Regions from separate parts of the Streptomyces sp. NPDC050546 genome, predicted to be linked through region 3. Evidence: riboswitches for the same ligand, from Rfam matches in the RefSeq annotation. Region 3 holds a riboswitch; each other region holds the start of a gene.
The links. Region 3 has a riboswitch for cobalamin ahead of ACIBK5_RS35205 ((2Fe-2S) ferredoxin domain-containing protein). Riboswitches for the same ligand answer to the same signal wherever they lie in the genome.

Region 1 (3,251 bases), on a different contig from region 3:
GGTCAGCTCCACGTCGTAGTGGTCCGGGTGCAGCACGCCCCTGGCCGTACGGGTCTTCTCCCAGGCCGGCAGCGGGCCGTTGCGCTCGGCCAGATCGGTGGAGGCCTCGTACGAGGCGAGCATGATGCGCTCGGCGATACGGGTGGAGAGCGCCTTGGCCTCGGGCGAGTCGAAGGGCAGGCGCAGCTTGAAGAAGACGTCCTGCAGGCCCATGGCCCCGAGGCCGACCGGACGCCAGCGGGCGTTGGAGCGGCCCGCCTGCTCGGTCGGGTAGAAGTTGATGTCCACGACCCGGTCGAGGAACGTGACGGCCGTACGGACGGTCTCGTCCAGGCGCTCCCAGTCGAGGTCGCCGGTCGATGTGTCGACAAAGGAACCCAGGTTGACCGACCCCAGGTTGCAGACCGCCGTCTCCCCGTCGTCGGTGACCTCCAGGATCTCCGTGCAGAGGTTGGAGGAGTGCACGACGTGGCCCGGCTCGGCCGTCTGGTTGGCGGTGCGGTTGGCGGCGTCCTTGAAGGTCATCCAGCCGTTGCCGGTCTGCGCGAGGGCACGCATCATGCGGCCGTACAGCTCACGGGCGGGCAGGGTCTTCCTCGCCAGGCCCTTCGCCTCGGCCGCCCGGTACGCGGCGTCGAACTCCTCGCCGTACAGGTCGACCAGCTCGGGCACGTCCGAGGGGGAGAACAGCGACCACTGCCTGTCGGCGTTCACCCGCCGCATGAACTCGTCCGGCACCCAGTGCGCCAGGTTCAGGTTGTGCGTACGGCGGGCGTCCTCGCCGGTGTTGTCGCGCAGCTCCAGGAACTCCTCGATGTCGGAGTGCCAGGTCTCCAGATAGACCGCGGCCGCGCCCTTGCGGCGACCGCCCTGGTTCACGGCGGCGACCGAGGCGTCGAGGGTCTTCAGGAACGGGACGATGCCGTTGGAGTGGCCGTTGGTGCCGCGGATCAGCGAACCGCGCGCACGGATACGGGAGTACGAGAGGCCGATGCCGCCCGCGTGCTTCGACAGCCGCGCCACCTGGTGGTACCGGTCGTAGATCGAGTCCAGCTCGTCCTTGGGGGAGTCGAGGAGGTAGCAGGACGACATCTGGGGGTGCCGGGTGCCGGAGTTGAAGAGGGTGGGGGAGGAGGGGAGGTAGTCGAGGCGGCTCATGAGCCCGTAGAGCGCGGCGACCTCGTCGACGGCCTGTGCCGTGTCGTCCTCGGCGAGGCCGGCGGCGACGCGCAGCATGAAGTGCTGGGGCGTCTCGACGACCTTGCGGGTGATCGGGTGGCGGAGCAGGTAGCGGCTGTGCAGCGTCCGCAGGCCGAAGTAGCCGAAGCGGTCGTCGGCGGCCCGGTCGATCAGCGCGTCGAGCCGGGCGGCGTGGACGCGCACGAACTCGGCGGTCCGGTCGGCGATCAGCCCCTCACGGTGGCCGACCGCGACGGACTCGGTGAAGGACGTGACGCCCTGGGAGGCGGCCTCTTCGCGGATGCCGATCGTCAGCAGGCGCGCGGCCAGCCGGGAGTAGGCGGGGTCCTCGGAGATGAGGCCGGCGGCCGACTCCGTCGCGAGCTCGCGCAGCTCCGTCTCGTCCGCCCGCGCGGACCGGCCGCGCAGCGCGGCGGCGGCGACCCGGCCGGGGTCGGCGTCGGGGAGATCGGCGGTCAGCTCGGTCAGGGTCCGCAGCAGCGCGGCACCGGGACCGTCGTGCTCTTTCTCGGAAGCTGAGACCGGTTCGGCTGGCGCGATGGTCACGTGGGGCTCTCCCTCGCTCGGCAAGGGGCCTCGCGCAGGGCAGGGGGCAGCACACGAGCGCACACGGCGTCGCGTCCACCGGCCCATTCCACGAGGCCCGGACGTCAGGGCACCCCGGCCGGACGGCCGGGTGCGCTGTCGGCAGGTCCTCGGACTGACGCTTGTGCATGAAACATGCACAAGTACACCGTTGCGGGACAGTTCCGGATTCGCACCGGATTCCCCTGCGGCGGCAGCGAGCACGAGCATACATCTTGTGCTGGGTTCGGGTGACGCCCCCAGATGTTGTGTCGCGCTGGTGTCGGAGCGTCAGCTGACAGGTGAGAAGAGTGATGCCCTGCCGGCGTTTCCCCATCGGGTTGCGGGGCATGCCGGGAGTGCTTCCATGGAAGTAGGTGCCGACGTCCGCGGGTCCTCCGTACTGGGAATCAGATCGCCCTCGGAGGGAGTACTCACCATGACGAGGGTCGTCCGTCGCACACCTGGCAAGGCGCGGCCGCACAACGCGCCGATGGCCACCCTGGATCTGCGACGGGCGGCGAGATGGACCAGCCGCGTCGTCGTCGGCTACTGGCACAGCCTGACCATCCGTCTCGAGGCCCGCCGCGGCACCACCCGGCCCAGGAAGTGGCGCAGGTGGTTCTCCTACACCAACGTGCTCCGGATGGTCTGGGCGGTCGGCGCCCTCGTGGTCTTCGGCTGGATCGGGGCCGGCGTGCACATGCTGGTCACCGACGAGAAGACCACGGTCGAGAGATGGCAGCAGGACCCTGGACTCGACGCCTTGGTCCGCTTCGTCGGTCCGGCCCTCACCGCTTCGGTCGCCGCCGCGCTCTTCCTGTTCTGGTGGTACAGCTGGAACAAACGGCGCTACCTCGTGAAGGCGCGCAAGGACCCGCACAAGCTCGTGCTCACGGCCGGGCAGGACTCCACCGAGATCGTGGGTCGCGAGGAGCTCGCGCAGGTCATCGCCCAACGGCTGAGGGAGCGCGGCACCCGTCGGCCCTATCTGCTCGTGGGCGGTGTCGGCACGGGGAAGACCGCCGTCCTGGTGCGGCTCACCGAACTACTGGCCCAGCAGCGTGCCGTGCCCGTGCCGATCCGGCTGCGGGACGCCGACGGCGGGACCGAGCTGAACTTCGAGCGCATGGCCAGGCAGCGTTTCGCCGAGGTGGCGCCGCAGGGCATTCTGGCCCGCACCAAGATCGAGCGGGTGTGGCAGCAACTGCTCGCCGACGACAAGCTGGTCGTCATCGCCGACGGACTGGAGGAGGCTCTTCTCGACGGCGGCCTTCAGCAGAACCGGGACAACATCATCCGCTGTGCCATCGAACGCGCCTATGAGGAGCGGCTCCCGGTGGTCATCGCTTCCCGGCCACACAGTCCCCTGGACACCACGCCCGCCGCGATCGTGGAGCTGGAACCGCTGAGCGAGGAGGAGGCGCTGCAATTCGTCAAAGCCTCCGTACCGGAGACGGACGAGCGTCGCGTGGACTGGATCGTGG
Region 2 (3,251 bases), on a different contig from region 3:
CGCGCCGGTGGAGGCGCCCGAGGACACCCCGAGCACGAACGGGTCGGCCAGCGGGTTGCGCAGCAGCGACTGCATCACCGCTCCGCACACGGCGAGGCCGGCCCCGCAGACGGCCGCGAGCAGGGTGCGCGGCAGCCGCAGCTGCCAGACGATGCCGTCCCGGATCGGCGTCAGGTCGGAGCTGCCGATCCCGAGGTGGGAGGCGACGACGGACCAGACGTCCCCGACCCGGATGTCGGCCGGTCCGATGGTGATCGCCAGGGCCACGGAGACCATCAGCAGCAGGGCGCCCGCGACACCGAGCGCCGGTCCGCGGAGGGTCACTTCACGAGCCCGAACTCACGCAGTCCGGCCGCGACCTTCTCCACGCCCTCGACCGTGCGGATGGTCGGGTTCATGGCCTGCCCGCTGAGCAGCACGTACCGCTTGTTCTTGACGGCGTCCATGTTCTTGGTGGCCGGGTTGGACTCCAGGAAGGCGATCTTGCGCTTCGCCGACTCGGCGGTCTCCGAGTCGCGGGTCAGATCGCCGATGACCAGGACGTCGGGGTTGCGGTCGGCGACCGTCTCCCAGTTGACCTGCGGCCATTCCTCGTGCGTGTCGTCGAAGACGTTCTTGGCGCCGAGGGCGCGGGTCATGATGCCGGGCGCTCCGCAGCAGCCCGCCAGGTAGGGCGACTCGGAGTTGGCGAACCAGTACATCAGGGAGACGTCGGAGGCGTCGACGCCCCGCGTGGCCTTCTTCATCCGCTGCTGGAGGGAGGCCACGAGCTTGTCACCGCGGTCCTTGACTCCGAACACGGTGGCGAGGTCCCGCACCTCGCCGTAGACGGCGTCGATGTCCAGCGGCTTGTCGCGCTTGCCGTCGCCGCCGCCCGAGTTGTCCTTGCCGGCGCAGTCGGACGGGGAGACGTAGGTGGGCACGCCGAGCTTCTCGAACTGGTCGCGGGTGGCGACGCCGCCCTTGCCGAGGGTGGAGACGAAGGACGCGGCGACGAAATCGGGCTCGGAGTCCAGGACCCGTTCGAAGGAGGGGTTGTTCTCGGCGATGCGCGGCACCTTGGCGTTGGCCTTCTCCAGCCCCTTCATCACGGGGTCGGTCCAGGTGGCCGTGCCGGCTATCCGGTCGGCGAGGCCGAGGGAGAGCAGGATCTCGGTGGTGCCCTGGTTGAGGGAGACGGCGTGCTTGGGCGCCTTGTCGACCCGGACCTTCCGGCCGCAGTTGTCGAGCGTGACGGCGGCCTTCGTGGCGGTGGGCTTCGAGTCCCCGCAGCCGGTCATGAGCAGGGAGCAGGCCGCGAGCAGGACGGCGGCACGGGCGGGTCGGGCGAGGGGCAAGGAAACCAGTCCTCAGACGTCGAGGGCCCGATCGCGGAGCCCGGTCGTACGGTGCTCCCCCACCGCCGGCCGGCCGCGGGGGCCGCCAGCAGGTCTTCGGACTCGGGTTCACCCGGTGCGGGGCGCCTTCCCGTACGACGTCCAGCCGTACAGTGGCCGCGGCCCCGCCCGTCCCCCTCACCGCTGCGCGTCAGTTCCGGATTCGCACCGGATTCCCTGACCCACGTACATGGGTTCGACTGGCCTCGGCAAGCTATCACGGAGGGTTCGGGGGAATCACAGCGCACCCTGCCTCGTTGCCCGGACAGCAGCTTTTCCACGACTGACGAGGAGGCCGCCGGTGTACGGCGACGACGCAACGGTCCGCAGGATCCTCACCGAGCTCGGCGACACCTGGGCCGTGGTGGGCCTGTCGTCGAACCGGCAGCGCGCGGCGTACGGCGTCGCCGCCGTGCTCCAGCGGTACGGCAAGCGCGTCGTGCCCGTGCACCCCAAGGCGGAGACCGTGCACGGCGAGCAGGGGTACGCGAGTCTGGCGGACATCCCCTTCGACGTGGACGTCGTGGACGTGTTCGTGAACAGCGACCTCGCCGGAGCGGTCGCGGACGAGGCGGTCGCGAAGGGCGCGGGGGCGGTGTGGTTCCAGCTCGGTGTCGTCGACGAGGCGGCGTACGACCGCACCCGGGCCGCCGGTCTGGAGATGGTGATGGACCGCTGCCCGGCGATCGAGATCCCGCGGGTCGGGTAAGGGTCACGACCGTCGCGCCCCCTCCATAATGAGCGCATGACCCACGCCTCCCCGCCCGCGGACACAGGCTCCCCCGGACGTTTCCCGGTCGTCGTCGTGGGCGCCGGTCCCGCCGGGCTGACCGTCGGCAACATCCTGCGGGCCGCCGATGTGGACTGCCTGGTGCTGGAGACCGAGACCCGGGAGTTCATCGAACAGCGGCCCCGGGCCGGGGTCATCGAGGAGTGGGCCGTACGCGGCCTGGAGAAGCGGGGCCTCGCCCGGAACCTGCTGGACCGCGCGGAGCTGCACACCGCGTGCGAGTTCCGCTTCGACGGGGAGCGGTACCGGTTCCACTACGGCGAGATGACGGGCAGTCATCACTTCGTCTACCCGCAGCCGTTGCTGGTGACGGACCTGGTGCGCGAGTACGCCGATGTGCGGGGCGGTGAGATCCGCTTCGGAGTCCGGGACGTGGAGCTGCGCGACCTGGACACCGACCGGCCGTCCGTGTCGTACACCTGCCCGGAGACGGGTGAACAGCGGGTCGTGCACTGCGATTTCGTCGCCGGCTGCGACGGGGCGCGCGGAGTGACGCGGGCCGCGCTGCCCCCGGAGCGGGTCCGGGTCGCACGGCACGACTACGGCATCGGCTGGCTGGCGCTGCTCGCCGAGGCCCCGCCGTCCGCCGACTGTGTGCTGTTCGGCTGTCACGAGAACGGCTTCGCGGGCCAGATGCCCCGCAGCCCGGAGGTGACCCGCTACTACCTCCAGTGCCCGCCTGGGGACGACCCGGAGAACTGGCCGCACGAGCGCGTCTGGGCGGAGCTGCGGCAGCGGCTCGGGGCCGCCGGTGTGCCGCCGCTGACGGAGGGGCGGCTGATCGAGAAGCGCGTGCTGGACATGCACGACTACGTGGTCGAGCCGATGGTGCACGGTCGGCTCCATCTCGCGGGCGACGCGGCGCATCTGGTCGCCCCCATCGCGGCCAAGGGCATGAACCTCGCCCTGCACGACGCCTTCCTGCTCGGTGACGCCCTGGTGGCGCGCCTGACCACGGGTGACGACAGCGGTCTGGCCGGCTATGCGCAGGCGTGCCTGCGGCGCGTGTGGGACTACCAGGAGTTCTCGCAGTGGCTGTCCGAGGTGTACCACGGCACGGCGTCGGGCGACCCGTTCCGCGCGGG
Region 3 (3,251 bases):
CGAGAACGCCGCCGAGGAGGAGTTCATCTTCGCGCTGCTCGCCGAAGAGGCGATGGGCGGCTGGGACTGGGTCGTACTGCTGGCGGTCTCGACGTCGGCGCTGGCGTCCACGCAGACGACGATCATCCCGGCGTCCCGCACCGGACTGTCCATGGCCCGCCGGTACGCCCTGCCGAAGCACTTCGGGCACATCAACCCCCGGTTCCGCACCCCGGACGTGAGCACCTGGTGGGTCGCCGGCATCGCCATCGTCTGGTACCTCGTCCTCTACCACGCCAGCGAGAACGCCCTCTTCGACTCCCTGACGGCGCTGTCCCTGCTGATCGCGTTCTACTACGCGCTCACCGGCCTCGCCTGCGCCGTCTACTACCGACGCGAGCTGACCAGGAGCGTCCGGGACTTCCTCCTGATCGGCCTCGGCCCGCTGATCGGCGCCGGGCTGCTGGCGTGGCTGCTGGTGGAGTCGGTCCAGGACATGGCCGACCCGGCCAACTCCTACAGCGGCAGCTCCTGGTTCGGGCTCGGCCCGCCGCTCGTCATCGGTATCGGCGTCGCCGTCGCGGGCGTGATCATCATGGTCGTCTGGCGGCTGACGGCCCCCGCGTTCTGGTCGGAGCGCCCGAGCACGGTCGACCCCGATCTCGTCCACGGCAAGGAGTCCTGAAGATGTCGGTGGTCCTCGGCTACGACGAGTCCCCGGGCGCCCTGCGCGCGCTGCGGGTCGCGATCGAGGTGGCGGCCGCGTACGGCGAACCCCTGGTGATCGTCTACGGCGCCGCGGCACCCGGCGTCACGGGCGAGGAGTACGGCGCCCATCAGAAGGCCGTCCGCGAGGCCGGGAGCACCGTGCTCGGTCATGCCGTCCGCGTCGCCGACGAGGCCGGCGTGCCCAGCACGGTCGAACTCATCGACGAGCGGCCCGCACAGGCGCTGATCGACGCCGCGGCACGCCATGACGCCAGGGTGATCGTGGTGGGCACATGGGGCGAGAGCCCGGTGCGCGGGGCCCTGCTGGGCTCGACCCCCCACAAGCTGCTGCACCTCTCGAACGTCCCCGTGCTGTGCGTGCCGGCCGACGAGTCCTGAGGCCTCCGGCCCTGCGCAGCGCCCGGGTCAGGAACTGCCCGCGCGGCGTTTCGCGAGCGGGCTGAAGGCGTACAGGCCGAGGATGTCGGGCAGGGGGGCGATACCGGGGCCGCCCTCGCGGACCCAGGAGACGATGTCCTCGGTCGCGGCCGGGTCGTTGACCAGCCCGAGCCACACCGGCCGGGCCCCGGCGGCACGCCCCGCGGCGGACGGCTGTACGACGATGACGTTGGCCTGGTCGCAGACGTCGAGGCACTCGGAGACCCGCACGGGCGCCGCCTCGCGCAGCCGCTCGGTCTGTGCCGTGTGGTCGACGCCGGTCACCTTGCCGGTGCCGCAGCAGCAGTCCCGGCAGACGACGACGCGGCACGGAACCCCTCCGGCCGGGGTTGCGGACATGCCGCACCTGTCCTCTCTCCGGGGAGATCCGCCCCGGTGGTTCGTCGAGGAGGCGACCGCGTGAGTCTCCTGGCTCCCGGCGTAGGGGGCTTCTGATGGATCTCCGCGGAAGAAGGAGCGGCGTTCGGTGCGTGCTCTCGGCGTGCCGGGCGGAAGGCCTCGTAGCGGAGCTACTAGGCCTTTTGGCCGGTGCGGCGAGAGTGCGTGCCGGGCGTCGCGACGCCGCGGAGATCCATCAGAAGCCCCCTAGGGCCGGTCACAGTGGCGGGACCGCGCCGGATTAACACCGGCTTCCTCGTTCCGCCGTCGCCTTGTTCGCCGATCATCCTCGCATGCGGCCGGTGCGCGGCCTCAGTCCGTCTCGTGGGCGTGCGGCTGCGTAGCCGGCGGTTCGGCCGGGCGTTCGCGGCCACCGTCCCGGCCGGAGGCCACCACGGCGAGGAGCCCTACGACGACGGCCCCGGCGGCGATCCGTCCCACCGCCCGTGCCGTCCAGGCCGGCCAGGTCACGCCCGTGCGCGCACCGGGCGCGGCCAGGCGTTCGGACCGCCGGGCCGGCCGCAGCAGGCGCAGCACCAGCAGGGCGGCGACGGGCAGTTGCAGCAGCCACAGCACGGTGCGCGGCCACTCGCCGTACCAGACGTTGGTGCCGTAGAGCAGGGTGTGCCAGACGCTGAGGACGTACACGACGATCACGGACCGGTGCAGGCGGCGCCAGGTGTTCGCGCCGATGCGGTGCCGGACGTAGAAGAGCAGGCCCAGGGGGATCGCCAGGTACAGGGCGCCCTGGCCGAGGGGGATGGCGATGCGGCCGGTCCCGGAGTCGTACCAGCCGGGCACGAAGGTGTCCGCGAAGCCGGCCCACAGCCGCTCGGCCCACCCCAACTGCGCCTCGTAGCGAACGAGTTCCGCCGCGAACATCAGGGCGTGCGCGAACATCAGGGCCATCGTGGTCAGGCTGGTGGTGCGGTGCCAGCGTTCCAGGACCTGCCGGGAGACCGGCAGCCGGCCGGGGCCCGGCCCCGACAGCAGCAGCCCCAGCATGACCGTGCCCCACGCCCACAACAGGCCCGACCAGCCGAACGCCTGGCTCAGCAGGTACATCCAGTAGGTGCCGGGATCGTCCATGAACGGCATGACCGCGACCGTGTCGGAGGTGCCCGACTCCATGCGCGCCCACAGCAGCGCGAACACCGCTGCCGTGACCACGACCGCCGCACCGGCGTCGGGCAGCGCGGAGCGGAGATCTCCGCGCAGGGCGACGCGCTCGGCGCCGGGTCTCGGGACGGTCGTCCCGTTCTCGTCGGACCTCGGGTTCACCAGCATCGAGCACAGTCTCACCGAGGGGAGATGGGTTACCGAGAGGCAATCCGGCCAGAGGGACGGCCGGTACCCGTCGGGGCCCCGGAGGCACCCTTTCCATCCCCTGTGGCCCTCCCTACGCTGAGGCGCGCAGTCGCAGGGGAACCCGGTGGGAATCCGGGACTGTCCCGCAGCGGTGAGTGGGAGCGCACGCCGGCCCACGAGTCCGAAGACCTGCCACCGCGCCCGCGCGTCACGCGGGCTGTGCACGGTGACCTCGAGGACTGGGTCGGCGGACGGAGGAAAGCACGTGAGTGGTGTCGTGTCCGGTGTCTGTCACGGCACGCTCGGCGAGCTGTACCAGGGGCCGCTGCGGGCGGGCCCCGATCCGGACATCGCGGTGGTGTCGTTCCCCGTGGAACGCCACTCCTGGGTGCACTTCACGCCAGGGGCGGCGCGGCCCC

Region 1: linked by a shared signal. The riboswitch ahead of ACIBK5_RS30260 (ribonucleoside-diphosphate reductase subunit alpha) and the one ahead of ACIBK5_RS35205 ((2Fe-2S) ferredoxin domain-containing protein) in region 3 are both predicted to bind cobalamin.
Region 2: linked by a shared signal. The riboswitch ahead of ACIBK5_RS38350 (ABC transporter substrate-binding protein) and the one ahead of ACIBK5_RS35205 ((2Fe-2S) ferredoxin domain-containing protein) in region 3 are both predicted to bind cobalamin.

The regions. Positions count from the first base shown of each region.
Region 1 is NZ_JBITGX010000013.1:215,440-218,690, reverse strand. It holds gene ACIBK5_RS30260 (ribonucleoside-diphosphate reductase subunit alpha) at 1-1,746, opposite strand, end outside; cobalamin riboswitch at 1,869-2,012, opposite strand; gene ACIBK5_RS30255 (ATP-binding protein) at 2,204-3,251, shown strand, end outside.
Region 2 is NZ_JBITGX010000022.1:96,376-99,626, forward strand. It holds gene ACIBK5_RS38345 (FecCD family ABC transporter permease) at 1-276, opposite strand, end outside; gene ACIBK5_RS38350 (ABC transporter substrate-binding protein) at 321-1,280, opposite strand; cobalamin riboswitch at 1,407-1,596, opposite strand; gene ACIBK5_RS38355 (CoA-binding protein) at 1,678-2,085, shown strand; gene ACIBK5_RS38360 (4-hydroxybenzoate 3-monooxygenase) at 2,122-3,251, shown strand, end outside.
Region 3 is NZ_JBITGX010000018.1:101,368-104,618, reverse strand. It holds gene ACIBK5_RS35215 (APC family permease) at 1-664, shown strand, start outside; gene ACIBK5_RS35210 (universal stress protein) at 667-1,086, shown strand; gene ACIBK5_RS35205 ((2Fe-2S) ferredoxin domain-containing protein) at 1,114-1,485, opposite strand; cobalamin riboswitch at 1,548-1,785, opposite strand; gene ACIBK5_RS35200 (ferric reductase-like transmembrane domain-containing protein) at 1,837-2,811, opposite strand; cobalamin riboswitch at 2,898-3,044, shown strand; gene ACIBK5_RS35195 (hypothetical protein) at 3,098-3,251, shown strand, end outside.